One region of the Aurantivibrio plasticivorans genome, then DNA from elsewhere that is predicted to be linked to it. Evidence: predicted binding sites of a transcription regulator. Region 1 holds the regulator's gene; each other region holds the start of a gene.
The links. Region 1 encodes LexA, which represses DNA repair genes until DNA is damaged. Its sites were predicted from a motif close to ACTGTNTNTANANACAGT; they were not measured.
Positions count from the first base shown of each region.

Region 2: a site for LexA is predicted at 8,255-8,272, ahead of recN (DNA repair protein RecN). Genes of this name have one in related genera too.
Region 3: a site for LexA is predicted at 1,656-1,673, ahead of dinB (DNA polymerase IV). Genes of this name have one in related genera too.

Region 1 is NZ_AP036020.1:1,661,182-1,671,202, reverse strand. It holds gene ACZ5NB_RS07425 (S-methyl-5'-thioinosine phosphorylase) at 354-1,127, opposite strand; gene ACZ5NB_RS07420 (hypoxanthine-guanine phosphoribosyltransferase) at 1,248-1,817, opposite strand; gene ACZ5NB_RS07415 (mechanosensitive ion channel family protein) at 1,828-2,937, opposite strand; gene nagZ (beta-N-acetylhexosaminidase) at 3,006-4,061, opposite strand; gene lexA (transcriptional repressor LexA) at 4,363-4,968, shown strand; gene ACZ5NB_RS07400 (hypothetical protein) at 5,008-5,574, shown strand; gene ACZ5NB_RS07395 (hypothetical protein) at 5,838-6,302, opposite strand; gene ACZ5NB_RS07390 (DUF6586 family protein) at 6,608-7,138, opposite strand; gene topA (type I DNA topoisomerase) at 7,172-9,892, opposite strand.
Region 2 is NZ_AP036020.1:3,302,949-3,312,969, forward strand. It holds gene ACZ5NB_RS14800 (methyl-accepting chemotaxis protein) at 1-696, opposite strand, end outside; gene ACZ5NB_RS14805 (trypsin-like peptidase domain-containing protein) at 1,064-2,200, opposite strand; gene dapB (4-hydroxy-tetrahydrodipicolinate reductase) at 2,590-3,396, opposite strand; gene ACZ5NB_RS14815 (DUF502 domain-containing protein) at 3,453-4,046, opposite strand; gene dnaJ (molecular chaperone DnaJ) at 4,152-5,285, opposite strand; gene dnaK (molecular chaperone DnaK) at 5,420-7,345, opposite strand; gene grpE (nucleotide exchange factor GrpE) at 7,511-8,083, opposite strand; gene recN (DNA repair protein RecN) at 8,297-9,949, shown strand; gene fur (ferric iron uptake transcriptional regulator) at 9,971-10,021, opposite strand, start outside.
Region 3 is NZ_AP036020.1:917,668-927,688, reverse strand. It holds gene ACZ5NB_RS04115 (aminoacyl-tRNA deacylase) at 5-523, shown strand; gene dinB (DNA polymerase IV) at 507-1,631, opposite strand; gene ACZ5NB_RS04105 (hypothetical protein) at 1,900-2,697, shown strand; gene ACZ5NB_RS04100 (hypothetical protein) at 2,766-3,356, opposite strand; gene ACZ5NB_RS04095 (flagellar brake protein) at 3,382-4,059, opposite strand; gene ACZ5NB_RS04090 (efflux RND transporter permease subunit) at 4,173-7,352, opposite strand; gene ACZ5NB_RS04085 (efflux RND transporter periplasmic adaptor subunit) at 7,389-8,651, opposite strand; gene ACZ5NB_RS04080 (cyclic nucleotide-binding domain-containing protein) at 8,936-9,631, opposite strand.

The sequences.
Region 1 (10,021 bases):
GTTAACAACCGTCACATTCCTTTGTTGTCCACTCCCGTTTGCCTAGAATGCGCGCCAGCAAGACCTTACTCTTCAGGACATATTAGAAACCGTTTTACGCAAAAACGTGTTAGCTTAGTGACAAGCAACAAGCCCCAATAAAATCAAGACAGCTCTACATCGAAGGTGAAAACGTCCGGTATTTTATTCAAATTAGTAAAATGATAGGGAAGCGAACAGCACTATTTTCGTAGTCAAAGTTAACAAAAAATAACACCCAAATAGCGAAATGGCGGCGTAAGTGGTTTTTGGCACACCACTCATCATTATAAAAACCAACACTTACCAAAAAGCGAAAAGTTGTTTGAGAAAATTTAAGGGGGCGGGCTATCTCCTACAGAGCGGGCAAAGGCTTCAACGAATGACTTAACATCTTCAATTGAACTCTCCAATTGCTGATAAATTGCTTCAAGAGTAATGGCTCCTGGGCTCAGTCCGGCGGCCCAGTTCACCACCACAGACAATGAGGCATAAGGCAGATTTAACTCACGGGCTAACGCCGCCTCCGGCATCACAGTCATACCGATTAAATCACACCCATCACGCTCAAAGCGCTTAATTTCCGCTGCTGTCTCTAAGCGTGGGCCCTGAGCACAACCATAAACGCCGCCCGCAATGAGTTCGTGCTGATTTCGCTCAGCTAAATGTATCAACGCACTTCGCCAGCTAGGATCAAAGGGTTCTGTAAAATCAATATGCTCAACACCAGCCTCATCGCCAGTAAAATATGTGTGCTCCCGCCCATAGGTGTAGTCGATGATTTGGTCGGGCAGTACTAGAGACCCTGGCTGCATATCCGAACGGATTCCGCCGACCGCGTTCACCGATAAAACAGCAGCGACACCTACGCTGTGAAGAGCCCACATGTTGGCTCGATAGTTAATCCGGTGAGGAGGTAGCGCGTGACCATCGCCGTGACGCGGCAGAAAGACGACATCAGACCCACTTAATGTTCCAAAAACCGCAGGCGCAGACAACCCGTAGGGTGTTTCAATAACGGACGTTTCGTGGATGTTTAATTCTGGAAATTGATTAAAGCCAGACCCACCAATGACGGCGAAAGCTTTGCCCTCAAGTGAAAAACTCATCGATACCTCTTTCTTTAATGTGTTTACCGGGCAGCAAACGTGCTAACGCTTACTCCTCTATCTATAGAATATTGACTAGCCAGCAATTGACTGATTACCACAGGCGACCAATGTGGCCGACTAAGAGAGCAATAGCGACTGTAATTGATCATCGAGAGCATAGATGTTCTCAAGATTGCGACCATACCCCGCCACATCCATACCGTAACCAACGACAAATTTATCTGGCACCTCAAGACCGACATAGTCGGCACTTAACACGTGTTCATTTTTCTCTTTAGGCTTCGCTACCAGTACCGCGGTCGCAACTTTTTCTGCACCGCCGCGTCGACAATAATCAGCAATGGCCGCCAAAGTAATACCTTCGTCTAAGATATCATCGACGATGATAACGTCGCGGCCTTGTAATGACACTGATGGCTCAACTGTCCAAGATAGCTCATCGCCAACACATTGATCGCCATAGCGGCTTGCATGAAGGTAATCCACCTCTAGAGGAAAACGCAGTGATAACATAAGCCGAGCGAAAAAAGGTAACGCCCCGTTCATCACCCCGACAAGAATGGGCTTAGAGTGTCGAAAGTCGTTAGTTATATCCTTGGCCATACATTCAATAGCATTCTCTATCTGGTCACGTCGCCAAAGTAGCTCCGCATTTTGCCGAATGGCTTCGAATTGATCACTATTCATTGCGGTACGTCTACTTGCTAGTATTTTCCGGGACAACGCCTTGCAGTCTCACGACTTCAGGAACATGTAACGTTGATGTGGGGAACGCACACTCGGCACCATGCTGTTCAATAATATCGAATATTGAAAATAACACGCGCTGTTTGATCTCGTGATACTCAATCCAGTTCGTCGTTTTTGTGAAAGTGTAAACAAAAAAGTCGAGTGATGAAGCACCAAAACTATTAAAGTTAACAATTAACGTTTGAGAGTGATCAATGTCTTCATGACCTTCTAACATCGCCCTCACATCGTCAACTATTCCCGGTAATTTACTGGCATCGTCATAACGCACGCCAATTGTTTCGTAAATGCGACGATTCGTCATACGTGAGGGGTTTTCAACCGAAATATGAGTGAATGTTGAGTTCGGCACATATAATAAGCGTTTGTCGAACGTGCGGATTCGAGTTAGTCGCCAGCCAATTTCTTCAACTGTGCCTTCGATTTCTTGGTCCGGCGAACGAATCCATTCGCCAACCGAAAACTGCCGGTCAAGGTATACCATTAATCCGCCGAAGAAATTAGCTAACAAGTCTTTCGCTGCAAAACCAACGGCCAAACCACCGATCCCACCAAATGCCAATACACCACTAATACTAACGCCAAAAGTTTGTAGCACGAAAAGAACCGCGGTGATGATGACCGAAACCCGCAGTAGTTTTCCAACGGCTGTCACCGTCGTGATATCCATGGGCTTATTTTTTGTAAACTCTGGCTGCGTTAAATTTTCTTCCGCTTTGCGAATAAAAAGCACTAAGAACCAGGTAACGATAACGTTGACCCCCACCTTTCGCGCGGCATCTACAATATCGACTAACTCTGGAGACGTTTCCTTTATTGCAAACTCGATAGCAACAGACAACCCTACAAGCCAAATAAACCATTTTAGCGGCCGCTTCACAGAGCTAATCAGTGCATCATCCCACAAGGTCTTGGTCTGCTGGGTTCGCGCCTCAATCCGATCTAAAACAACCTTGGCAATGTACGCGACAATCAACGTGGTAAACACCACCAGAAAATCTTTCATTACCCAGAGATACGCCTCTGGAATCCACTGCTTTAGCCACTCTTCTAACATCCTGCCTTTCCTACTATTCGTTTAACGCTTTAATGAGATATTGTCGATACACCTGGCCGAGTGTAGGTTTAAATAATTTCTTTTTGTTGTGTTAATTCAGCCAATGATTCACGGACGTGTTGCCAACGTGTGGACGCTAACAGTTCTGCCCAGGAGACCTCTTGTCGAGCTTTCATAGAGGCCAAACGGGGGCTCGGCTCCAACGCCTGACCTTCAAGCCCCGCTACAACTTCATTTGCACCGTCACGATTGTTACACACCAACACCATGTCGCAGCCTGCCGCAAGCGCTTGCCGTGCGCGATCGGTGAAACTACCTGCGGAGCGGGCACCTGCCATATCTAAATCATCTGAAAAGATGACCCCTTGGTAAGCCAAATCACCTCGCAAAAACTCCTGCAGCCATTTTGAAGAAAACCCTACTGGCATGGGGTCAACGTCGGAGAACACAATATGAGCGGGCATGACCGCATCGAGTTCATGTTGCAAACGCATAAACGGCACCAGGTCTCGTGCTTTGATATCATCCATCGGTCGATCATCGACAGGCAACTCAAGATGACTATCCCCCACCACACTGCCATGTCCTGGGAAATGCTTGCCAGTGGTTGCCATACCGGCTTCATGCATTCCTGCCAGAAACGCACTAGCGAGCTCTACCACCTCTTCCGGCTTATTTGAGAAAGAGCGATCGGCTATGACACTACAATAAGCATCATCAACATCCAGCACTGGGGCAAAACTAAAATCCATTCCTGTCGCCAACACTTCACTAGCCATTAGCCAACCACAATCCTTCACTAAGCCTAATGTGTGTTCCTGATTGGTTCGATATAGAGGAAGAAATGCCTGCATGGGTGGCAATCGTGTATAGCCGTCACGCAAGCGCTGTACTCGTCCTCCCTCTTGGTCAACCGCAAGCAAAAGTTCTGGTCGAATATCACGCACGGCAGAGACCAGAGCGAAAATTTGCTCTCTAGATTCGATATTGCGCGCAAAGAAGATCACTCCACCAACCAATGGGTTTAACAACAAGGCTCTGTCATCTTCCGTTATTTCGGTTCCGATCAGGTCGACCATTACTGGGCCGAGCTTTAAAGGGGTTCCGGCTAAGCTTACTGCCATGGTTGATTGTCCTCGTGAGCAACTTGCTGGGTATATTTAGAGGTCGTAACCATATACCAACCTCCTCACAAGTTACAGCGCGCTGGCTATCAGAAATGACGGATTTAACGAAGAGCCGCCTACAGCAACAGAGAAATCGCGCAAAAATAAAACACTTGCACTGGCATTAACACTGTATATAATGCCATGTACTGTATATACCAACAGACTGTATAGGATAAACACATACAGTTTACATACCATTGACGGCACAGACGGATTGCGTTGACACCGTAAATGCAATCCAGCACGAGGACATAGCATGATTAAACTTACCGAACGCCAGGAAGAAGTTCTGCAGTTAATCCGTGATTATATTGAAGAAACAGGCTACCCCCCTACTCGTGCAGAAATTGCAGAGGAACTTGGTTTTAGGTCTGCCAACGCCGCTGAAGAACATTTACGCGCACTTGCACGCAAAGGTGCTATCGAGATGGTTCCAGGTGCATCTCGTGGCATTCGGTTACCCGAAAGCGAATCAGGAATTCCTGTCGTCGGCAGGGTCGCGGCAGGCAACCCCATTTTGGCAGAGGAAAATATTGAAGACTATTGTGATATTTCGCCTTCTTTTTTCTCTCCCCAAGCTGACTACATGTTACGAGTAAAAGGCTACAGCATGAAAGATGCTGGGATACTTGATGGTGACTTGCTCGCCGTTCACAAAACCAATCAGGCTCGCAACGGACAGATTGTTGTCGCTCGTATTGGCGAAGAAGTCACTGTGAAGCGTTTTCGTCGAGAGAGAAATAAGCAACAAGTTGAGCTTGTGCCAGAGAACGCTGATTTTGATGTGATCGAGGTCAATCTGAAAGATGACGATTTCGAAATCGAAGGTTTAAGCGTCGGGATTATTCGTCGCGGCGAATAGTTTCGCTGAAAAGCAAGGTAGATCAGAGGTAACGTCGTTATGTTCCCACAGCAGCTTTCTGAAACAACAGCATCATTTCCAGAGGATCTGGCTAGCGCAGCTTATCATGCTTCTAACTCACAGGGGCAGCTGTCTCCCCATGCGACAGCTCACGCCGTGACATCGCTCTCTATAGAGCTTCCCCGACTCAACACTCAGCAACAATCACTGTCACTGAGTGTTTATAGACACTGTCTCTTGAGTTCTATAACAAGCGCATTAACTACTGCAGACGATGATCTCGATCAATCTCGATGGGTAACGGTTATCGTGGATTCTTTGACCGCGCGCTGGCTTGCTTCGCAAACACTGAATAGTAAACATCTCCGCATCATTCGTGTCGATTGTAATGATGATGCACTTTGGTCCGCTTGGGAGGCATTGGCGCTGGGCAATAGTATGACAGTGATTGCTGCTCTGACTAATCTCACATCTCAAGAAAAAAACCATCTCGAACAGGCCGCGCAGAAAGGAAGCTCGCGAGCCTTACTCATTAACCAGCTTATTTCTATACCATCGCAGCAGGTTGATTATTTCAGTCCCGAAATACAAAACGCTGCAGCATAGTATCAGTAATCCAATATCGCTCTATAGAAACTTTTCCAAGGAAATGTTGCTGACGGGCTTCAAGGGTAAGTACGTTGCCTTACAGCCTGAAAATTCACAAGCGGTGTAAGACAAGTGGAAAACTAGAGCGGGTTATGTGGAACGTAATCCTAAGGAAATTACCTTTTAAGCCATTCGCGTACAACTCTACGTTGATTAGAGTCTCGACAGCATCCACATCTTTTATGAGTGATGATCTATCAACACTCATCGTGAGATATAAGTTAATGAACCAAATGTGACTCCATGGCGAGTGAATTCATGTCAGTACCACTCTCGCTATTATCGTTGTCGTTCTCCAAACTATTACTGCGCTTGAGGCCCTTAATTTGAGTCTGATCCGCACCCTTCTGCGGAGTAACTTCTGGTTCAGTCGATGTTCCAAGCGATTCTTTAGCATCCGACAAAGACGTCTGCTGTTCATTCTCTTCGCTTGTAGATTCAATTCCCAACTCGACCTGTTTTGCCCCATCACTGGTGATCGCCGCATAGTGATTGGCAACCTCAGCCACTCTCTCTAGGCCTGCCTCCATCATCACTTTCGCAATAGAGAACTTATCCCCCTCAAGGAAGCGTACTAGTTCTGTTGAAAATCGTATTGTAACCAGTGTTTGCGCATCATTTTCGCCCTCTCGCTGCAGCGCAACATCCCCGTTAGGAAGTTCTACGATTTCGTATGTTTTAGTCATTTTTTTCTCCAAATGGTACAGCTGTGCTTACCTCTGGTGTAAACATCTAACCCGTTTCTATTATTCCTTCGCGGTGTTAAAAACTCGAACGCGACAACTAAAGCCCCCAAACAGTCACAGCATACTGAATAACGTCGATCAAAGGTCGTGATTAAACTTCAAAAGCGACAGGTCAGCCTACTCACGGCCCCAGCGGGTAGACAAATTCTACCATCCAATTAACGCGCGCATGGAGTGCTGTTTTGAAATAGTCAGAGAAATGTGACAGATAAGGCTTTAACAACCGGGTAGTGCTTGGTTAGAACTTATTCTTCTGCGCAATGTATGCGTTGAGCGTCGATCAAAGACTGGGCTTCGCTCAACAAGCCTTTGACCATCGAAAGCCCATCGGTATTGTTTCGCGTATCAAGCGAGGTTGAGGCAATTAAACTAGGTGTCGCAGATGTCTGCACTGGTTGAGAGAGAGCATTGCCATTAAGAAAGCTACCAAGGCGTTGAGGATCACGCTCGAGCGATATCAAGAGGCTCAACCAGGAATCTGTTTGTGACGAGAGCTTCTGCCATTCTTGCAACTCTTTGCTATGAGGATGTGCAACACAGAAATACGCGATAACACTGCCAATGTTTTCGGGTAACGCAAGCAACTTTTCAGGCTTAGACTCTCCACTCAGCTCAGCCAAGAAAAATACGATGGCTTTGTGGAGCTGCAATATCGCCGCATCAAGTGCCGCATGTTGACGTAAACGCTGTTCGATATCAGGGTCCGGTGTTGGTTCAGCTGTTCTCAGCTGCACACGGACAAAAGCCAGCCGTTGGTTAACCAGTGTTGATATCATTTAAACCCCTAAAACTCGAACTCAGTACCCTGGCTATTTCTTTTTCGCACTGGCTTTTTTCTTAGGTGCTACTTTTTTCTTTACTGCGGTCTTTGCTTTTGGCTTCGCCTTGGCCTTCGTTTTGGCAGTAGTGCCCTGTGCAACCCATTTGCCGCCCTCGTAGAACGCCTTCCAGCCCGTTGCCTTTCCTTCAACTTCCGACTGTACGTACTGCTCCTTGGTCTTCCTACTGTAGCGAATAACCGTTTTTACCCCATCTGGGTCTTCGGTAGGCGCACTGAATAAAAAGCTATATTTTGGATCGATTTCATCTTTGTGAGGCAAAATTTCGTCGACCAGTGGTGCACGAGTTTCGCGGTTTTTCGGAAATTGACTTGCAGCCAAGAATAAACCTGAAGCCCCGTCACGCAGCACGTAAGTATCATCAACCTTTTCACAGGCAAGCTCTGGCATCGCCACCGGATCCATTTTGGGCGGTGCCGCTTCGCCATTTCTCAATAGCTTGCGGGTATTTTTACAGTCATCGCTTGTACAGCCAAAGTATTTACCAAAGCGCCCTGTTTTAAGCTGCATTTCACTACCGCATTTGTCGCACTCTAGGGTAGGCCCCTCGTAACCTTTAAGTTTAAATGAGCCTTTTTCGATTTCGTATCCACTACAATCTGGATTGTTACCGCAAATATGTAGTTTTCGTTGCTCATCTAATAGGTAGCTGTCCATTGCGGTGTTGCATAATTTGCAGCGTCGGCGTTCACGGAGTTGCTTTGATTCAGCCTCTTCATCTTCATCAACATTCACCGCTTCGTCGCCAGAGACCAAGTTCATGGTACTTTTGCAACGCTCTTTAGGCGGTAAGTTATAACCCGAACAGCCTAAAAATACCCCTGTACTGCCGGTACGAATCTGCATCGGACGTCCGCACTGCTGGCACTCAATATCCGTTTCAGTCGGTGAGTTTCGTCGCATGCCATCATCAGGGCTCTGTGCCTTTTCCAGCTGAGTCGTAAAATCCGCATAGAAATCATCAAGTACGGAGCGCCAGTCTTTATCACCTTCCGCGACTTCGTCTAACAGTTCTTCCATCTTCGCGGTAAAGCTGTAATCCATAAGCTCTTGAAAGCTTTCAACTAAACGCTCCGTCACAATATCGCCCATTTTTTCAGCGTAGAAACGACGGTTTTCAACACGAACGTAACCACGATCTTGAATCGTAGAAATGATCGACGCGTAAGTTGATGGCCGCCCAATGCCGCGTTTTTCCAACTCCTTTACCAAGCTAGCTTCTGTATATCGCGCGGGAGGCTTAGTGAAATGCTGATTGGGATCGAGTTTAACCAGATCAAGAATATCACCCACTTTGACATCAGGCAATACAACATCTTCTTCTTTTTTCGATACAGGCGGCATGACTTTCATAAAGCCATCGAATCGCATAATACGACCACGTGTTCTTAGCTCAAAGTCACCCGCCTTAAGCGTGACCGATGTACTGGTGAATTGCGCAGGCGTCATCTGACAGGCAACGAATTGCTGCCAAATTAGCGTATACAATCGCTCTGCATCTCTCTCCATGCCCGATAACTGAGTAGGCTTAACAGCAACGTCCGATGGGCGTATCGCTTCGTGAGCCTCTTGTGCACCCTCCTTACTGCTGTAGCTGTTGGGAGCCTCAGGCAAATATTTTTTGCCATAATTATCGACAATAAAATCTCGACAGGCCGCCACCGCTTCCTTGCTTAAATTTGTGGAGTCTGTACGCATATAGGTGATGTAACCAGCTTCATAGAGGCGCTGCGCTAACACCATGGTTTTTTTCACCCCGAATCCCATACGTGTACTCGCAGCCTGTTGTAGAGTCGACGTAATAAATGGAGCTGAGGGTTTAGATTGTGTGGGCTTATCTTCCCGTGTCGCGACCTGATATTCTGCTTTCTCAAGCTTGCTTACAGCGTCTTTCGCTTGGGCCTCATTGAAAGGTTTAAATGCCTTGCCGGCTTCCTTTTTAACTTCGAAGCGGACTTTTTCTTTTTTCTTGGTGTTTAAATCTGCAAAAACGTCCCAGTATTCCTCAGGAATAAAGGCTCGGATCTCGCGTTCTCGCTCAACAACGAGACGCACCGCTACGGATTGAACGCGCCCGGCGGACAAACCTCGAGCAATTTTTTCCCATAGTAACGGGGATACCATATACCCAACGACTCGATCCAAAAAGCGCCGTGCTTGCTGAGCATCTACTCGGCTTTGGTCGATAGGACCTGGATGCTGAAAAGCCTCCTGAATGGCGGATTTGGTAATCTCGTTAAATACTACCCGGCGAAAACGGTCATCGTCGCCGCCAATGGATTCTCGCAGGTGCCAAGCAATGGCCTCTCCTTCGCGATCCAAATCCGTTGCGAGATAAATAGTGTCGGCGTTTTCAGCTAGCTCGCGCAGCTCTTTAATCACCTTTTCTTTATTCGGCAAAATCTCATAATGCGCTTCCCAATTTTTATCAGGATTAATACCCATTCGGTTAATTAACTGCGCTTTAGCTTTCTTTAACTTGTGCTTAACTTTCTCTGCAGGCGACAGTTTACGGGTAATAGCCGCTTGTCGAGCCCTCTCTTTGGCGTCGACCGGCTTTTTCGCACCACCACTTGTAGGAAGATCACGAATGTGACCGACACTGGATTTTACGATGTAGTCTTTACCCAGATATCGATTGATCGTCTTGGCTTTGGCTGGTGACTCGACGATAACAAGAGATTTACCCATAGTTCCCTTCTACTGCAGTAGCGGCTGCGTTAAAGCATGTGACGTGTGATTAGCTAAACCACCGGGCATTAGAGACGTCGCAACGCTGAAAAAACAATCAAGACCGTCAATTTCTGACTAAAAAGCATA
Region 2 (10,021 bases), 1.6 Mb from region 1:
CCGATCGATAAAGGTATTAAACCACTGCGCTAACTCACCCACTTCATCTTGCGACTTCACCTCCAACCGCTGGGTCAAATCACCCTCGCCTTGCGCAATGTCCTTAAGCGCAACAACCACCGAGTTGATTGGCTTCACTATCGCCGCCTGAATCAAATATGAAACCCCAGCGGCCAGCACGCTAACCACTAGAATCGTAACAACAGAAGTCGCGATGGTATCTGCAATAGTTTGTGCGGCTTCGGTCAAATCGACTTTTAAATAGATAGCGCCAACCTGGATGCCACCCGCATCAATAGGGTCAAATAACTCAATGAAATCACCATCGTTGACGAGTCCCTGGGTACCAGGCTGACCAGGAAGCCCCCGAGGAAATTCCTTTGATGGCTCTGTGCCACGCTCGTACCAAACGAAGGGTTTATCCGTCTCATCGTAAATCACCGCCGCCGCTACGCGCTGATTCGCGGTTAGCGCGAGTAAGGTGTCACGTGCCGAAACATCATCCCCAAAGGCGATTGCACCATGAGTACTCCCACCAACAATTTTGGCCAGCGTAATCGACTCTTTCTCAATAGAACTATAAAGCCTATCAACCTCCATGCTTAGCGCTGTCATATTTGATCCAACGACCGCCAGCACGCTGGTGAGCGTAATACCCAGCAACACCTTCCATTTAAGTGAAATACTTCCAAACATCTCAATCTGCCCTTTAAAAAAAAGTTTTATACTTCTTTTTTCAGCATAGACGTAAATTTCAATACCACCCAGTTTGGAAGGAAATAGCTTTTAGTCGTTCGCTTTTGAAAACGTTAAAGTACGCTTCAAAAACTAGCCGCCGATTTCAATGAGGAGTATTTTGGCCGACCTTGCAAGCAACCCCGCAGCGACAAACGCAGTCATTGCTGCAAAGCGAATTGCCCCCACTCCAGTACTACTTTTTTTAGAGGGGGGGGAGGGAGAAACATAAACTATTCACTTAAGAATTTAGGTTTGGGGCTCTTGGTAGTAAAATTTAAAATCCATAGCAAGACTAAAATCACTTGCCAGAAAATTTCCTGAGAGATTACTCTTGTAAATATTTAGAAAATTCACTTTTAATAGTACTAATGGGAATAGCGAGGCCAAACCCTTCTGAGTGCCCTTGCTGATCTGCCGAAACCCTCTGTGTATTAATACCCAAAACATCTCCGTTCGAATCAATTAACGGGCCACCGCTATTTCCGGGAAGAACTTTTGCGTCTGTGACAATCTCTTCACTGGATGCCCTCGTAATAATGCCGGACGTAACCGAATCACGTCGTCCAAGCGGGCTTCCAAGTGCATAAACAGGAACACCTTGCCGGGCAGAGCTCATGCTCCCTAGGTTTAGATGCGGCGTAACAAAGCCAGTCACCTGCAACAAAGCAAGATCATTTGTCGATGACAGTTCCAGCAAATGTGCCTGTCCAATAGTGCCATCCTTGAAAACAACCTTAAAATGCTGAGACAGAGAAGCTGCTGTACTGGTTCGACTGAACGTTCGTTTGCGCTCCCTAAATTCTCGCTGTCGTCGGTTGGCTTTATCCACCGCTTTGTCGTAAGCCCTTTTCATATCATTAAAACGACGCTTATATATCCGATATTCCTCAGGAGTTGTTGGGTCTATGTAATTCCCAGGGGCAGACACTTCTTGTCGCATTTGCCTCAATGTCGCTTCCATCGATTCCAAGCGACGCTTCTCTATTTGATTGTCTTCGAACATCTCAGCAATTACACGCTCTTCTTTATCGAATTCCCCCTGCTGCTCTGCCCAACTCGTAGATGATTTCGGCCTGATCACATGCTTGTTGGTAACCAGGTAACCACCATCAGATATAAAGAAACCAGAGCCAACGGCCACGGTTGTTTCAATTGAAACAACCGCAAGTGTCGCCTCTTCGACCACCGACTGAGGGTTATAAAGTGCTTCAAGTTTTGCGGACAAGTCGACCCAGTCATCCTGGTTTGCAACCACCTTAGAAGACGCACTACTAGAGGGAGCCTCCATCTCCTCCACCTTAACTTTTTCCGCTGGCTTTTTATCGGTGTAATGCCAACGGCCATTTTCGTCTTTGTATCGATAAATTTGAGCCTCACTTGTTACAGGACAGCTCAAACTAAACACCCCCAAAAGCACCAAAATCGTCAACTGAACTAAATTCACATTAATATCCCTTGCCATCTAAATCCCATGATTCAATTATTCAACTTACAATGAAAGTCGAAAAGTACCACTGCCATGCCGATTAATCAAAATCTCACTAAATTTATTCCAAAGAGTTCTCGACAGTCATACTACCCGATATTGTTCAGCTTTTGCTTGCCAATAAGCTGCAACAAATAGGACCAACCCCCACCCATGCTTAAATACACGCCGATGCAAAGTTTGCGAGGTGGGGTGGCCTTGGGCGACCTTGTGAGGCATGGATGCCGAAGAGAGCTACAGGGACGTATTAACGCGTGTCGCGCAAGGCCGTCCCACTTCGCAATCCGAATCTAGTTCCACCACCTCAAAAACAAGAAAGCCCAGCAGAAGCCAGGCTTTCAAAGTCATTCATCCAAAATTAAAAACTATTTAAGCCCCAAGACATCCTGCATATCAAACAACCCTTTATCCTTCCCAGCTAACCACCCAGCCGCACGCACTGCCCCACGCGCAAACGCCATCCGACTAGACGCCTTATGCGTAATCTCAATACGCTCACCATCCGCCATAAACATCACCGTATGATCACCATGTACATCACCACCACGCACAGTCGCAAAACCAATCGTCTCACGATCGCGAGCACCGGTTTGACCTTCACGACCATACACCGCCACTTTTTGTAAATCACGATCTAACGCATTCGCCAATACTTCACCCATCGCCAAGGCAGTACCCGATGGTGCATCCACTTTATGACGATGATGTGCTTCATACACTTCCACATCGTAATCATCGCCACAAATACTGGCCGCCATATCGAGTAGTTTTAACGTGACATTAACGCCGGTACTAAAATTCGCGGCAACACACATAGCGGTTTCAGATTGGTTGGCTAAAAGAGTTTCTTTCTCTTCTGGCGTTAAACCGGTTGTACCTATCACAATTTTTTTACCGTGCGCAGCACAAATTTTGGCGTTAGCCAGCGTAGCGGCTGGTACAGTGAAGTCGATCAAAACATCAAAATCATTTACAACGCTTTCAAGATCACCAACAACTGCAACACCATTTTTGCCAAGCCCAGCAAGCTCACCGGCATCAGCGCCAAGCAAACTACTTTCTGGCCGCTCAATTGCCGCTGCCAACTCAACGCCTTCCGCTTGCGATACCGCATCGATTAACATTTTACCCATTCGACCAGCCGCGCCGGTCACTGCAATTCGTGTTGTCATGATTTTGCCTTTACTTCAAATTTTGATTCAAAAACGATTAGTAAATTTACTAGGGACTATTTTTCAGCGCTATCCATGCTGGAATCACTGTGATTGATGTGTGCCGTTATGACTTGCTGCATGGCTTTTTGCACGGGGATATCTAACGGCGTGCATTTTTCTTTATCCATATACACTAAAAACCCGCCAATCATGTAGCTCATCGGAATGTAAACCGCTACTTGGTCAGTATTCTCCCCCAAAGCAATGTGCTCGTTAGTGACAAAGCCAATCATGCGCATACCATTGACTTCCACAGCAACAACACTTTGCATATCGTGCTCATTGGAGCCGGTTAAAAACCCTAACAGATCTCGCGCACTAGTGTAGACGGTTTTTACGAAAGGAATTTTCTCCATCAAGAGTTCGAACCAGACAAACAGCTTCTCAATCAAATAAGCTTGGGCCAACACCCCCAAAGCAAAGACGATACCGAAGGTGGATAGCAAGCCCATACCGGTGATGTACCAGCCTTCTGGCAGCAACCACTCGAGAGGAACGCGAAGCATTTGCTCAGCGGTAACAAAGACCCAATAGATTAAGCCGAAGGTAATGAGAATCGGCAGGGAGAAGAGTAAGCCTTTTAGAAAGGTATTTGTGATGGTTTTCATTGCCGCTTCGCCAGATAGGTTAAAAAGGGAAAATAACACCTATAACGAAAATTGGCGACACTTGGTCGCCAATTCTGTGGTTTAAACCTCGATGCTGGTATGGGTTTACAACTTCATATCACCAAAGAAGTTTTTCATCCCTTCGAACCAGCTTTCTTGGCGAGGCGAATTAGTGTCGCCTGACATACTGGCCTGGAACTCTTTTAACAAGTCTTTTTGTTTACCGTTAAGCTTCACCGGTGTTTCTACGACAACACGGCACAGCAAGTCACCAGCAGCACCGCCACGAATTGGCGTTACACCTTTTCCGCGCAACCGGAATAGCTTGCCAGTTTGCGTTTCCGCCGGAACCTTCAACTTCACACGACCATCAAGAGTAGGCACTTCCAGTTCACCGCCTAGCGCGGCATCGACAAAGCCAATAGGCACTTCGCAATAGAGGTTTTTGCCGTCGCGCTGGAATATCTCATGCTCTTTAACCGACATTTGCACATACAAATCACCGGGAGGCCCACCATCCATCCCCGCTTCACCTTCGCCAGCGAGACGAATGCGGTCGCCGGTGTCGACACCCGCAGGCACTTTGACGGATAGTGTTTTGGTTTCTTCTACTCGACCTTGACCGTGACAATCACCGCAAGGATCGGTAATGATAGAGCCTTTACCGCGACAGCTAGGGCACGTTTGCTGGACGGAGAAAAATCCTTGCTGCATACGCACCTGGCCGATACCACCACACGTAGTACATTGACTAGGCTTAGTACCGGATTTTGCACCGGTGCCATCGCAGGTTTCACAGCCCACCAGGGTAGGAACGCGAATTTTTACACTGGTACCTTTAACAGCATCTTCCAAGCTCAACTCTAGGGTATAACGAAGGTCTGAACCTCGGCTTGGCCCGCCGTGGCCGCCACGGCCACCACCCCCGAAAATATCACCGAAGACATCGCCGAAGATATCACTAAAATTACCGAACCCACCGGCACCGCCAGCGCCGCCCATACCGCCCATCCCTTCAACACCGGAATGACCAAATTGGTCGTAGGCTGCACGTTTTTCTTTATCCGAGAGAATTTCGTAGGCTTCACTCGCTTCTTTAAATTTTTCTTCAGCTTCTTTATCGTCAGGATTGCGATCAGGGTGGCATTTCATCGCAATACGACGATAGGCTTTCTTCAGATCCTGATCGGATACGCCCTTTTCAACACCTAAAATTTCGTAGTAATCGCGCTTTGCCATAATCCTGCTTCTACCTGCCCCCAACAACGTAAATTACTTGCCGCATAACTGGCCAAGGCCCGGGGTATTTAGCCTGACCAGATACAACAAACGCGGAGCAAGCTCCGCGTTGTGAACCCTACTCTATCGAAGGGTTATTTATCTTCTTTAACTTCTTCAAACTCAGCGTCAACAACACCATCGTCCGCCTTGCTATCAGCTTGCTCTGCACCTGCATCCGCACCTTGTTCTGCCTGCGCAGCTTGCTCCGCATAGAGTTTTTGCGCCAGTGAACTAGAAGCCTCTGTCAGTTTAGTCGTTGCCGCTTCGATCTTGTCTTTATCGTCGCCTTTGACTACTTCTTCCGCTTCTTTTATCGCGGTTTCGATGGCAGATTTCTCTTCATCGCTCGCTTTGTCGCCCGCTTCGGTCAAGGTTTTTTGCGTTGCATGGATTAAGCCTTCAAGCGTGTTGCGTGCAGCAGCCAGCTCTTCGAACTTTTTATCCGCTTCCGCATTCGCTTCCGCATCTTTCACCATTGCTTCGATTTCTTCGTCACTCAAACCGGAGGACGCCTTAATCACGATTGACTGCTCTTTACCCGTTGCTTTGTCTTTCGCGCTTACGTTCAAGATACCGTTAGCGTCGATATCGAAAGTCACTTCGATTTGTGGCATGCCGCGTGGCGCAGGAGGAATATCCGCCAGGTCAAAACGACCGAGCGATTTGTTTTGCGCTGCTTGCTTACGCTCACCCTGCACAACGTGAATCGTTACTGCAGTTTGATTGTCTTCCGCGGTTGAGAATGTTTGCGATTTCTTAGTAGGAATCGTGGTGTTTTTCTCAATTAATGGCGTCGCGACACCACCCATGGTTTCGATACCCAAGGTCAAAGGCGATACGTCGAGAAGCAATACGTCTTTCACATCACCCGCCAATACGGCGCCTTGAATCGCTGCACCCATGGCGACCGCTTCGTCTGGGTTAACGTCTTTGCGTGGCTCTTTGCCGAAGAACTCAGCAACTTTTTCTTGAACCATCGGCATACGCGTTTGGCCACCTACCAAAATCACGTCGTCAATATCGCCAACAGATAAACCAGAATCTTCAATTGCTTGTTTGACTGGATCTAATGAACGCTTAACCAGCTCTTCAACCAGTGATTCTAATTTCGCGCGAGTCAACTTAACCACCAAGTGCTTAGGACCGGTTTGGTCTGCCGTAATGTATGGCAAGTTCACTTCGGTTTGTTGGCTAGAAGACAATTCGATCTTGGCTTTTTCTGCCGCTTCTTTTAAACGCTGTAGAGCCAGTGGATCGTTATGAAGATCAATATTGTTAGTCTTCTTGAAGTCTTCCGCTAAGTATTCAATCAAACGCAAGTCAAAATCTTCACCACCGAGGAACGTATCACCGTTGGTTGAAAGCACTTCGAATTGGTGCTCACCATCGACATCGGCAATCTCAATGATAGAGATATCAAAGGTACCACCACCCAAATCGTAAACCGCGATAGTGTGGTCGCCTTTCGCTTTATCCATACCGTAAGCCAAAGCCGCGGCGGTTGGCTCGTTAATGATGCGTTTAACATCTAACCCAGCAATCTTACCGGCGTCTTTAGTCGCTTGACGTTGTGAGTCGTTAAAGTAAGCCGGAACAGTGATTACCGCTTCGGTAACTTTTTCACCGAGATAATCCTCCGCCGTCTTTTTCATTTTCTTCAAGACTTCTGCCGAAATTTGTGGTGGTGCTTTCTTGTCGTCCTTCACCTCAACCCAAGCATCACCATTGTCAGCTTTAACGATCTTGTATGGCACCATAGAGATGTCTTTTTGAACGACATCATCAGTGAATTTACGACCGATCAAGCGCTTAACAGCAAACAGCGTATTGTTTGGGTTGGTTACTGACTGACGCTTAGCGCTCTGACCAACCAAGATCTCGCTGTCATCTGTAAATGCAACGATGGATGGTGTAGTACGATCGCCTTCTGCGTTTTCGATAACTTTGGCTTTACCGCCTTCCAAAACTGAGACACAAGAATTCGTTGTTCCCAAGTCGATACCGATAATTTTACCCATGTGTTTTCTCCAAAAACGTAACTCTTACATTTGAGCCGCCGGGTCTGTATAACGGGTGACTCACTTTTTTAACTTGCTACCTTATATTGGCCTGATTTTGGGGAATTCAACCCCGATATCCACACTTAAATCAGGCTTTTTTAACCGACGCTAAAACGCTCCGTATTAGGGTGCTTTCGACACCACCACCATGGCTGGACGCACTAAGCGACCATGCAAGGTGTAACCCTTTTGGAATACATCCATTACCGTATTTGGCTCGAGATCGGGATTAGCGACGGCGGTCATCGCTTGATGCAACTGTGGATCAAAAGGCGCGCCCGCTGGGTCGATAGCCTCAACACTGTTCTTTTCCAACGCTTCTACCAACGACTTCAACGTCAACTCAACGCCTTCAACGATTGCTTTAACCGCTTCCGATTCGTCACCTTGAGATGCGGCTAGTGCGCGCTCTAAGTTATCCACCACATTCAGCAGATCTGTCACTAGCTTTTCTTGACCAAATTTATGAGCCTTTTCCACATCTTGCTGAGCTCGACGCTGAGCGTTCTGAGCATCAGCCACAGCACGCAGCGCTTGGTCTTTGGCTTCCACTAACTCTTCCTGCAGACGGGCCACTTCACTTTGAAGGTCGCCCTCGGTCGCTTCGGTACTTACTTCGGCGTCTGCGGCGGTCTCTACCTCGGAGTTCACACCCTCTTCCACATCAATTTCTGCAGATTTTGTCTCGTCGGACACGTTTCTCTCCCCTAGCAATAACAACGTCTATTCAGTTTGGCCAATAGGCCAATTACTTCCACTGGCGGGAATATGGGGGCAACTGGACGCCTTTCAAGCGTCCTTTAGGAGAAATTTTGCTGACATACCACGTAGATTTCATCGCTCTCAGCTAGCCAATCGACAAAAAACACTGTATAAACAACCACTAAAATTCTTTGGAGACTCGGCCCCGTGTTGACTCACCTCAGCATCAACAACTACACCCTCGTTGAACATCTCGATCTTGAGCTGCATTCTGGTATGACGGCCGTCACCGGTGAAACCGGCGCGGGAAAATCGGTAATGCTCGATGCTCTCGGCCTTACCTTAGGCGATAGAGCCGATGCAGACCGTATTCGAGCCGGTGCAGACAGGGCGGATATCAATGCCAGCTTCGACATTAGCGCCTTACCCGAAGCGCGTGCTTGGCTGGAAGATAACGCGCTAGAAGGTGAACCGAATGAGTGTTTGTTACGCCGCATGATTAGCGCCGAAGGCCGCTCAAGAGCCTTTATCAACGGGCAGCCCGTAACACTCGCACAAATAAAGGCCCTTGGTGAAATGCTGATCGATATTCATGCCCAGCACGAGCACCAATCACTCCTCAAAAAAGAAACACCGCGCCGCCTGCTCGATGATTACGCAGGACACACGGCACTGGTGAAAGAAGTGAGCGCTGCATTTCGTGAATGGCAACAACTGGCAAAGCGCTTCCAAACATTAAAAGATAATGCTGACGAAGCCGCTGCACGAGTGCAATTACTGAGCTACCAAGTCAACGAACTCGATCAACTCGACCTTCAAGCCGGGGAAATCGATCAGCTCGTTGCGGAACAGAAACAGTTGGCCAACGGCGAGAGTATTCTCAACAACAGTTATCAACTCACAGCGCTCTGCGGTGGTGAAGAACAGAGTGTTTTAGAAGGTCTAAACCGAGCGCTCTATATCGCACAGGGCTTACCACAGGACATCCCCGCCGTTGGAGAATCAACCCAGTTGCTCATGTCTGCCCAGATTCAGGTAGAGGAAGCCATCAGCGGTATGGAACGCTTTATCGACGGCTTTCAGCTCGACCCAGAGCGTTTGCAAATTGTCGACGAGCGCCTATCAGCCATCTTTGAAATCTCTCGAAAGCACCGCATTACACCGGAAGAGCTGTTTGATCTCCACCAAAAGCTCGCCGAAGAGTTGACTGAAATCACTGGCGATGACGCCGACCTTGATCAACTTGAGAAGAAATGCATCGCACTTGAATCGCACTACCGCTCTCTCGCTCAGAAGTTGTCAAACCAACGCCAAAAAGCAGCCAACAAACTGTCCAAAGCCGTTAATCAGCAGCTCCATAAACTGGCCATGGAACATGCCAACCTACAGGTCACATTAGTGCCCAATGAGGGTAATGCGCAGGGGGCAGAGGATATTCAACTGTTGATAAGTACCAACCCTGGGCAGCCGTTGAAACCATTACACAAGATTGCGTCTGGCGGTGAACTGTCGCGCGTCAGCCTAGCAATCCAAGTGGTGACTGCACAAACATCGGCGACACCTACCTTAGTATTCGATGAAGTGGATGTAGGTATTGGCGGCGGCACGGCAGACACTGTCGGCCAAATGCTGCGACAGCTTGGAGAGAAAGCACAAATTCTGTGTGTTACCCATTTGGCACAAGTGGCCAGCAAGGCACATCAGCATTTTCTCGTCAGCAAAAGTAAGAAGAAAGGCAATATGGAAACGGCGATTCTGCCACTATCCGGAGACGCCAAGGTAGAAGAAATTGCGAGGATGATGGGCAGTGATAAGCTCACCGCCACATCGTTGGAGCACGCCAAAGAGCTAATGGCATAACAGTGCAAATAGCGAAGGAAGTTACTTCTTAGGCTTTACGTACAGTACCAATGAGTGCCCCACCAGCTCGTA
Region 3 (10,021 bases), 740 kb from region 1:
AGTGATGGGAATTGCGACTTCGCTAAAGCAGCACCTAGATAGTATGGGTATCGCCTATATTGTCACCCAGCACCCCTACGCTGAGGGTTCGGCCAATACGGCCCGCAGCGCGAAAATCCCACCCCAGTGCATGGCTAAAGCCGTGCTCTTTCGTGACGAAGACTTTAACTATACGCTGGCAGTTCTTCCCGCCTCGCACAAAGTAAAGCGACACACAATTAACGAGATTTTTGATCGCCATATGGAGCTTGCGGATGAGGAAGAAACCCTAGAGCTATTTGGTGACTGCCAATTTGGAGCAATCCCAGCCGTGGGAATGGCCTATAACATCGATGTAATTTGGGATGATAGCTTGCAGGATGCTAGTTATATATGGATTGAGGCAGGGGATCATGAGCATCTAATTCGATTAGACGTTAATAGCTTCACTCGCTTAATGGATAACTCACTACATGAACACATTAGTACCGCGCAACGCTACCATCCCCCACCCAAGCAAGTACCACTTAGTTACTATTGGTAACCGCTAAGTGGGTTGTTACCGTTTGCGGTAACCCGTGCCCACTTTCGGGAAACAAAGGTAATTGGCGATGCTGGTCGCCCACCTGAGAGTCCCTTAGTCGTACACCAATACCAATCAACCTAACAGACTTGCCCGCACCTCGCTCAATTGCGTCTTCGCATAGGCGTCGATAGTCTTTAAGTGTGGTACCCGCACTCACTCGTTCTATTGTCGTGACAGAAAAATCTGAAAATTTCAACTTCAAAAACCCTTTCACCGGCTCATATCCTCTATCCAATTGACGCATTCGCCTTACAAGCTGTTGACTCAACGCCGGCAATTGACTCAAACATTCGCCTAAGCCCGATAAATCAGCAGCAAACGTGTGCTCAACGCTCAGCGACTTGCGTCGCCAGTTTGTTTTTACAGGTCGATCATCCTGCCCCCTCGCTAACTGGTAAAGGCGCGTACCCATGCTGCCGAAAGACGACGCCAGCTCTAGCTCAGACATGGATTGAAGATCGCCGCAGGTTTCAACGCCTAAATTTTTCAAACGTTGGGCCGTTACCTTGCCGACACCAAAGATACGTGAAACCGGTAAAGCCTTCACAAAGGCATCGACGTCAGCCGGGGAAATCGTCGTTAAACCATTCGGCTTTTGCCAATCGCTTGCCACTTTTGCGAGAAACTTATTAGGCCCAACACCAGCCGACACAGTGATGCCAATCTCCTCTTTTGCGCGTCTTCGTATCTCCTCTGCTATCAACGTCGCACTACCCTGGTATTGATCCGCCCCTGTTACATCAATGAATGCTTCATCCAATGATAAAGGCTCTATGATTTCCGAATATTCATCAAATATACGGCGAAGGCGGCGCGATGCCTCTTTGTAACGTTCCATATTGGGAGGGATAATTAACAAATCCGGGCAGAGGCGCATAGCATGAGCCGATGACATCGCGGAACGAACGCCATACTCCCGCGCCTCGTAATTGCAGGTCGATATAACGCCACGTCTTTCGCTTGCGCCGCCAACCGCAACGGGGCGACCAATAAGACTTTTATCAAACAGTGACTCCACTGCCACATAAAAGCAGTCGGCGTCACAATGTATTATTTTCCGCTGCACCAGAATGCTCCACACATACAAACAACTGTATTAATATACAGATATATACGACAAATAAACCTAATAGGCAAGCATGTTGAGTTTTCAACGCCTATTTAGATCAACCGCTGAGCAAAAAAGCTTGAATTTTTACCGAAAAGTAATACTTTAGGCTGCTTATCTAGACCAATCACACTCTGCTGCAAGGACAGGGGCACTTAATCATTCTTACTGACTCTTTCTCACTCCACTTTTTAAAATTTAATTAACGATTCCAAAGGAATACACCATGGCCGCACGCAAAAAAGCAAAAACAGTCGACCCGATCGCAAAACTTGAAGCCGCTCTAGCAAAAGCTAAAGCCGAGTTGGAAAAAGCGCGAGATAAACAACTCGCCGAAGCCGAGAAAAACCTGAAAAAGCTTCAAACTCAAGCTGCTGCGTCAACCAAGAAGGCGCAAGCTGCCAGCAAAAAAGTGGCTGTACTACGCAAGAAAAAAGCTAACGCCACTCAAGTATCCACCGCTAAGAAGGCTGCTGATGCGGCAAAGAGCGCCGTTGCAGAACTTAAAAGTGCTGCCAAAGATGCTGCAAGCCACCTCGGCGATTTGAAATCAGCACGTAGCAAAGCCGTCCAATTAGGCAAGGCTATCGCTAAAGAGGAAGCCGCGCTGGCCAAAAAATTAGCCGTGGAAGAGAAGAAGTTAGCCGCTAAAGCGAAAGCAGTTGCCAAACGGGCTGCCGCCAAAGCGAAAGTGCAAGAGAAGAAGTTAGCGGCCAAAGCAAAAGCTGTGGCTAAGAAAGCTGCAGCCGCTGCTAAAGCAAAAGAGAAGAAGCTAGCAGCCAAAGCGAAAGCTGCTGCCAAGAAAGCAGCCGCCACTGCTAAGGCAAAAGAGAAAAAACTCGCTGCTAAAGCGAAGGCCGCAGCGAAAAAAGCGCTAGCGAAAGAAAAGAAAGTCGCTAGCAAGGTAAAAGCAGCCGCAAAGAAAGCAAAAGCCAAAAAGGCACCCGCCAAAAAGGCCGCAGCAAAGAAAGCGCCGGCAAAGAAACGTCCAGCTAAAAAAGCAGCCGCAAAAAAGAAAGCATAATGATTGAAGTCGCAGCCCACAGGCCGCGCAACCTAAGAAGGGCTCTTACCAAGAGCCCTTTTTTACGTTTACAGATCAGGAACGCCAGCTCCTGACGAGTTATTATCCGTCTCTTCCGTAGCATCCTTGTCCGTTGCCTTCCAGGGGTGAATGTCAATATGCTTCTCGTCCCCTGCAAAGCGACACACGCCTAAGTACTTTAAGGTACTTCCACTCGTCCCTGCCGCATTAAAGCGCACATCGAATACCACGTCCTTACCCTGCTCTTTAGCCTCGGGCATTCCAGACACCTCTCGAGTCACACCTCGCATCTGCCCGGTTCGTAGCTCGATCTGTGCTGAACAGATCTCCCAATAACTCTCATATTCCTTCATTCGCCTTTGCTTTGCCAGCTCCTCGCTATTGGGTGGCGGTGGACGATTAATGATCTCCATACTTAAGCCGTCGATCAGCCAAGCGAATGTCTGACGCTGCTTATCTCGACAAGTAATTTTAAATACCGGGTGATCTGGTTTACTGCGTCCCTGACTGATAGTACCCGCGATTACATATCGACAACGCTCGGTGGCTTCACCCACTTCCACGGCCTGGTTAAGTGCTTTTTTGTAGCGATAATAATTGCGCGGTAGCCATAACTGCGACGGATCGACGGCAGCCATGGCAACATCTGCGAAAAGCAAACCGCTAACGCAAATTTGGCAAATTAGACTGCGCCAACTGATAGCTAACATAAGCATAGAGCACTACTTTCCTTTCTGGTTCTTGCTCTAAAAATTCAACACCCAAGATTGTCAAAGGCGATGACTTCGACTTGTCGGGCGGATTTATTCGTGTACGCACTTTAGCTTTGACGTTGATATGGTGAGGCAACGTCTCAATATGAAAATCACTGCTGATATAAACTTCATCACCAATCACCGCTACCGGCTGCTTTAACTCTAGCTTTGCGCCAGAGTAGCTGATGTCCGTCAGACGACCTTCTGTGGCGTTATGTTGCTTCGCGACGCTACGTACAAACACCGGCAAATTGACCTCGACCCGATCAGCGTTGCGAATCTCTTTGAATTCAACCTGTTTAGGGTAGCTAAGGTACATAACGGGAAATGGGTCGTTTTGTACCATCAAAATTTTTACTGGAAACACACAAATTCCACGACCTATCATTAACCGCGCGGTCGCGGTGACACCCGCTGATACGTCTTCTATTTGCCCGCCCGTCACAAGCTTTGAGGTCACGATATATTGGTTCGCCGTGCAGCCAATGTACTTGCAAAAGAATCGCTGCTTATTACCGCGCGAGTCAGGCACCTGGAGCTGTATGGGATACCCAGATTTGAGATGAAGATGAGCAAAATCGGTCATACACTGCGAACTACGGTTATAAATGCGGTTATTTATAAAAGTGTAGACGATTGAACGTAGTTAGCGTGAGGAAGGAAACCGCACCCCATTGACGGGGTGCAGGCCGTGCTGGACTAATTGTAGCGCGCGCCGATGACAGGCAAATGGCGACGCAATGGTCGTACGTAAGTCACCCATAGCTCTCCAAGCCTTTGCGGCAACAGCAGCATAACGGGTGTAAGCAGTAACGTTAAAAATGTCGAGAAGGTTAGACCATATACAATTGCGCTCGCCAACGGCACCCACTGCGTAGCAATCGGGCCACCGTGCGCAATACTGCGACCAATTAAGTCGACACTTAGCCCAAGCGCCATAGGCAACAACCCTAAAATGGTTGTGAAGGTGGTCAGAAATACCGGGCGCAAGCGCTGCGCGCTGGCCATCACGGTTACCTTGGCCAAACTCAACTGGGGGTTTTCTTTACGTAAATAGTTAAAGGTATCGATCAAAACAATATTGTTGTTGACCACAATACCCGCTAGAGCAACGATACCAGTACCTGTAAGAATGGTGCTGAACACCGATTGCGTCAGCACTAGACCTAGCAGCACACCGGCAGTTGACATGATGACGGCAGATAGAATTAAGGCCGCTTGATACAAACTATTAAATTGCGTCACCAGTAAGATAAACATCAAAAAGAGTGCTGAAAGCATCGCCACCCCCAAAAACGCTTGAGAGTTTTCTTGCTCCTCATTGCTTCCTCGGAAAACGGCCTCAACATCATCTTCCAGTGGATGCTCTTCCAAATACGCTTGGATTTTTTTCACCATGTCATCAGCCAACACACCATCATCTAGCCCGGCTTTTATTGTCATCACTTCGATGCCATCTACGCGATCAACTTTATCCACGGTGGGGCTCGGCACGCGCTGCACAAACGTCGCAATGGGTACAGCGCCTTGATTGGTATTAACACGCAATAATTTGAGTGAGTTTACGCCGCGATACTCTTCAGGAAACCGGACACGAATATCCACTGGCTCCTCTGCATCGTCTGGTCTGTATTCGCCAACCTTCACGCCGTTAGTAACCAACTGAACCGCTCGACCAATTTCGGTTAAGCTTGCGCCAAACTGCGCAGCGAGTGTGCGATCAACCTGCATCTCCCAAGTAATACCGGGTAATGGTGTACTGTCGACAACATCTATCAAACCTGGAATATCGTTTTCCATAACTTTTTGTATGCGTCGGGCTTCGCGAATTAATTTCTCACGATCAAATGATTCCAACTGAACATTGACCGGGCGACCAACGGGTGGCCCACCTTGAGGGGTATCAACAATCACTTTGATTCCGGGAAGGTTGGCTGTTTTTTCGCGAATTTCCAATAGCACTTCCCGTGGTGTCGTGGTTTCTAGATCTTTACCATCCGCTAGCTCAACAAAAACTGAACCCACCTGGTCTTTAATCGATTCACCACCAAAATTACTGGCACCACTAAACGCGTTGGTCAGCAATACACCATGTATATTGCCGATAATGTCTTCTACTTCGCCAACTAGCTCGGACGTTTCTTCGACACTTAGATTACCTTGCGCACGAATTTTGACGTCGACATACTTCGGTTCCGACTCGGTAAAAAACTCAACCCCAGCATTAAATTTACCAAACAGCATAAATATGAGGATAAGTAAGACGAGCCCTGCAAAAGCGGTGCGGCCGACTCGTTGAGTCAGTTGCGTAAGCAACCGCGCATAGCCGCCAGTGAAGCCACGAAGTTGTTCGGGGTTCGGTGATTCCAGGTCGCGTAGATTTTGCAACATGCTTTCCGAGCCTTCACCGTGCGGCGTGCTCCCGATGAAACTACCAATAACTGGCGCGAACAATAGTGCATAAAATAACGAACCCAATAACACTGCAAAAACCGTTACCGGCAAATAGCGCATAAATTCGCCGGCCACACCCGGCCAAAACATTATTGGTAAGAACGCTGCCAAGGTAGTCGCCGTGGACGCAAGTACAGGCCAAAACATTCGTTGAACCGCAATAGAATAGGATTCTTTAGGCGATAGACCCTCTGCCATTTTTCGATCGGCAAATTCCGTAACAACGATTGCGCCATCAATCAACATCCCCAACGCCAACAACATGCCGAACATCACCATCATGTTGAAGGAAAAACCAATAGAGTTCAGGATAATTAGCGCGAACAATAACGAGAACGGGATACCAAAACCTACAATAAGCCCTGATCGCATGCCCAGTGCAGCAACAACAATGACCATTACTAACGCCATTGCGGTTAAAATGTTTCCCTGCATTTCTGTCACCATACTAATGGTGAACTCGGACTGATCTTGGGTGAAGTCGACGTCAACGCCTTTAGGAATGGTACCGCGCTCCTCTTCTACCAACTGGCGCACTTGTTGTACTAATTCGATATCGTTGACACCTGTTCGCTTGGTAATACGAATGGCAATAGCACGATTCCCATTAACACTGTTAAATCCGCGGGGATCTTTAAATGTACGACGAACTTCGGCAACGTCACTGAGTTTTACCGCGCCCGTAGTGGTGGTTTTTACTGGGAGGTCATAAAGGTCTTGCGCAGTCTCAATCAACCCTGGCACTTTGACCGAGAAGCGTCCTTGCCCAGCCTGCAACTCCCCTGCTGGCACTAACCGGTTGTTGTTTGCAATTGCGCGCGCAAACTCGTCACCCGTAATGCCATACAACTCTAAACGTGCGGGGTCGACAATGGCTTCCGCCACTTCTTCTCGGTGCCCGACTAGTTCCGCAGAGAGAACTAAGCTAATCGCATCAATTTTGCGTTTCAAATCCTGTGCAGTTTGGTAGACGATGCGTTCGTTCACATCGCCACCCACCGTCACCACTAATGAGACAGTGCCCTGCGCAGACAATTCAGTGATGATAGGCTCTTCCGCTTCTTGTGGCAGTTCAGCTTTAGCACTATTGACCGCAGCCCGGACATCTTCAAGGGAACTGTCGAGGTCAGCTTCCGCATTAAAACGTACCATTACAGTCGCAATAGATTCTTGTGCCGTAGCGACAATTTCGTCTAGATCATCCAGCGCACGTAACTCTTTTTCGAGCGGCTTGACGAGCATGCGAGCACCGTCTTGCGGAGAAATACCATCATGATATACCTGCACCATGACCATCGGCACGGAAACATCGGGGTTAGCCTCAGTGGTCATTAAGGCTCGCGATGCTAAACCAGCAATCAAGATAAACACCAATATGCTGAAGGTGCTTCGCGCACGCGACACCGCGCTGACTAAAAAGCTCATACTATGAAACTCTTTTGGGGTAATTTAATTGAATGGTTAACGTGCCGTGGTGGATACTGCTTCACTTTCCTCACCAACGGTTTCTTCTGCATTGGGCTCATCTTTTGAGACTGTCATCCCACTATCGTCAACTTCGTCATTGGTAGGCGACGCACCTTCATCTGACGTCGGCACGTCTTCAGAGGCCGCCGTGCGAGAAGCTGGTTCGGGCGTGTCTAAAGAAACCGTAACCACATCGCCATTCGCTACATACTCTTGGCCAACAGTGATTAACAATGTTTTCTCCGGTAGACCAGTAACCCACAGGCCTTCAGCGCTATCACCGATAACATCGACATTGTAAAACTGCACTGTGTCATTCTCATCGACGGTGCGCACCCCGATCTTTCCTTGATCATCCAGCATCAGCAAAGACGCTGTGATCAGATGCGCTTTGACATCGCGCACTGCAATTGCGATTTCGGCCGTAATACCACTGAAAAACAACATTTCAGGATTATCTATCGCAACTTCGACACGAAAGGTGCGCGTGATGTCTTCAGACTGACGAGCGATGTAACGAATATTGCCGCTCAACTCGACGCCAGTTTTTAAACGCGCGAAAGCGCGTGCATTAGGCTGCAAATGAATCACTTCGTCTTCCGACACTTCACCGCTCACCACCAACGGATTCATATCTAAGACCGTGGCACAGGTGTCGCCGACTCGCATTAGCGTTCCAATTTCGACCGGCCGGTATTCAATCACGCCATCGAAAGGCGCACGGATAGACGTTTTTTCTAAATCTATTTTACGGCGCAATTCCTGTGCCTCCGCCGCTTCTAAGCGTGATTTCGCGCTCGCAATGGCTGTCTCTGATTGATATCCGCCGGTTTTCAGTCGCAATGACCCTTCGTATTCTATCCGCGCTTGTTCAACAGCCGCTTGCGCTTCCTGCAAGCGCAGTTCGCGATCCTCTACCGCCAGTCGACAGATCACTTCATCTTTTTTAACTAACTGACCTTTGGCAAAAAGCAATGCCTCTACTTGACCTGCAACTTCTGCCTTTAAATCCACTCGACGATTGGCTTCCGTTTTTCCCTGAACACCAACCCTCAATGGATAGGTAACAGCTTCGATATGGCGACCACGAACGGAACTCCGCTCCTGAGATTTTTCAGAATTTGCCGCCTGCTCGGACGCTTCATCTTGAGAGCCAGTAAACACACCCGACAACAACCATAGCCCCATCAACAGCGCGATAATCATCGAGTAGCGGGTATTAGGGTTGCCCCAAAGTGAATTGAAAACATTACGCATAGCAGCTTCGCCAATAAACAAATAAGGCTGGAGTTTTCCAGCCACATTACATGAAAGAGGGTAAACAAATTTACGTGGAATGAAGCATCACTATGGTTGGGTGATATTATCCACTCAAGTAAATTAGTGTTTAGATCTACTGAGCCGCGCTAATGAACCACAAAACAGTGATTCTGCTCGCTCTGTCATTGAGGGATTAAATAGAAAAACGCGGAAAGAGCCGAACACGCCTCATCAAATGAGGCGCATATTTTATGCCCAGTACTGGCATCATACAAGTAAACTTACTCTACGCCAGCGACTAATTCGGGTTTGATTGCACCGCCGTCATTCAGCGATAAAACGCCAAAATTAGCATTCCATTGCACTAGCAATTTAGCCAAATCTCCCGCTTGCGCGTTGAGGGAGACTAACTCTTCAAGGGTATCTTTAGGGCCAACATACAGCTTGACCTTGTGATGAAGTCCCGCAAGCTCAGAGTGTGGATACTTCATGCGGTAGACATCCAACTTCCAACGTAGGTTATGGACTGTGTTTCGGTAAAACGCTAACTTTGTAGGCAAGGTAATGGTTCTAAAGTCGTCGACCTCACCAAATACTGTAAAGTCAGTGCCAAAAGCCACCACTTTGCGGCAGTTAGCGTCAGCAACCAAGGTGGCTGTGCGCTGGCGATTACCTAACAGCATCGCTACGTCACCAAATACCTCGCCAGGCGTTATGTAATTGACAGGTGCGGCCTCACGCGTTTCGTCTCCAACAAATACGGCGAGTTGCCCTTTTAGTAAAAAATAATGCCAGTTGTCATACTCGCCGCTGCGAAGTACAACCTCACCAGGCTCGAAGTCGACTATGCGTGAATGTGTTAAGAGGACTTCGAACTGCCAAGGGTCGTTCTGCTTGACCATTTTATAAAATGGTACCGAAGCCAATAACTGATCTACTGATTTGCGAGTGGTGACATCAAACTGTTTAACATCCATAGTGCTTAAATATAGCTCCAATATTTACATCTGCGCTGATTGCCGAGACACCCTCACAACAGCATAGCGATACTAGCCTGATCTACAGGGTGCGTATGACGCCATCCACACAAAGTGAGAACTACCGCGCAAAAAAATCTTCCAAATTTTGGCTGCAACAGGCAGTTTTCGCTGAGGGGTAAATTAATTGGATGAAAGGCAAACGATTTTAACATCCTAAAATCCTATCGCATTTAGGATAATAAACTTCATTAGCGAATATTTTAGGACAGAGAGCCTAAGGCGTCAGCTCGATTAGCCTACCTGACAGAACTACCGATCACTTTTTCATTGGGGCCCAGCTGGCAGCTGTTTACTCGAATTCTCAAATATCCTATAACTCGATCACAT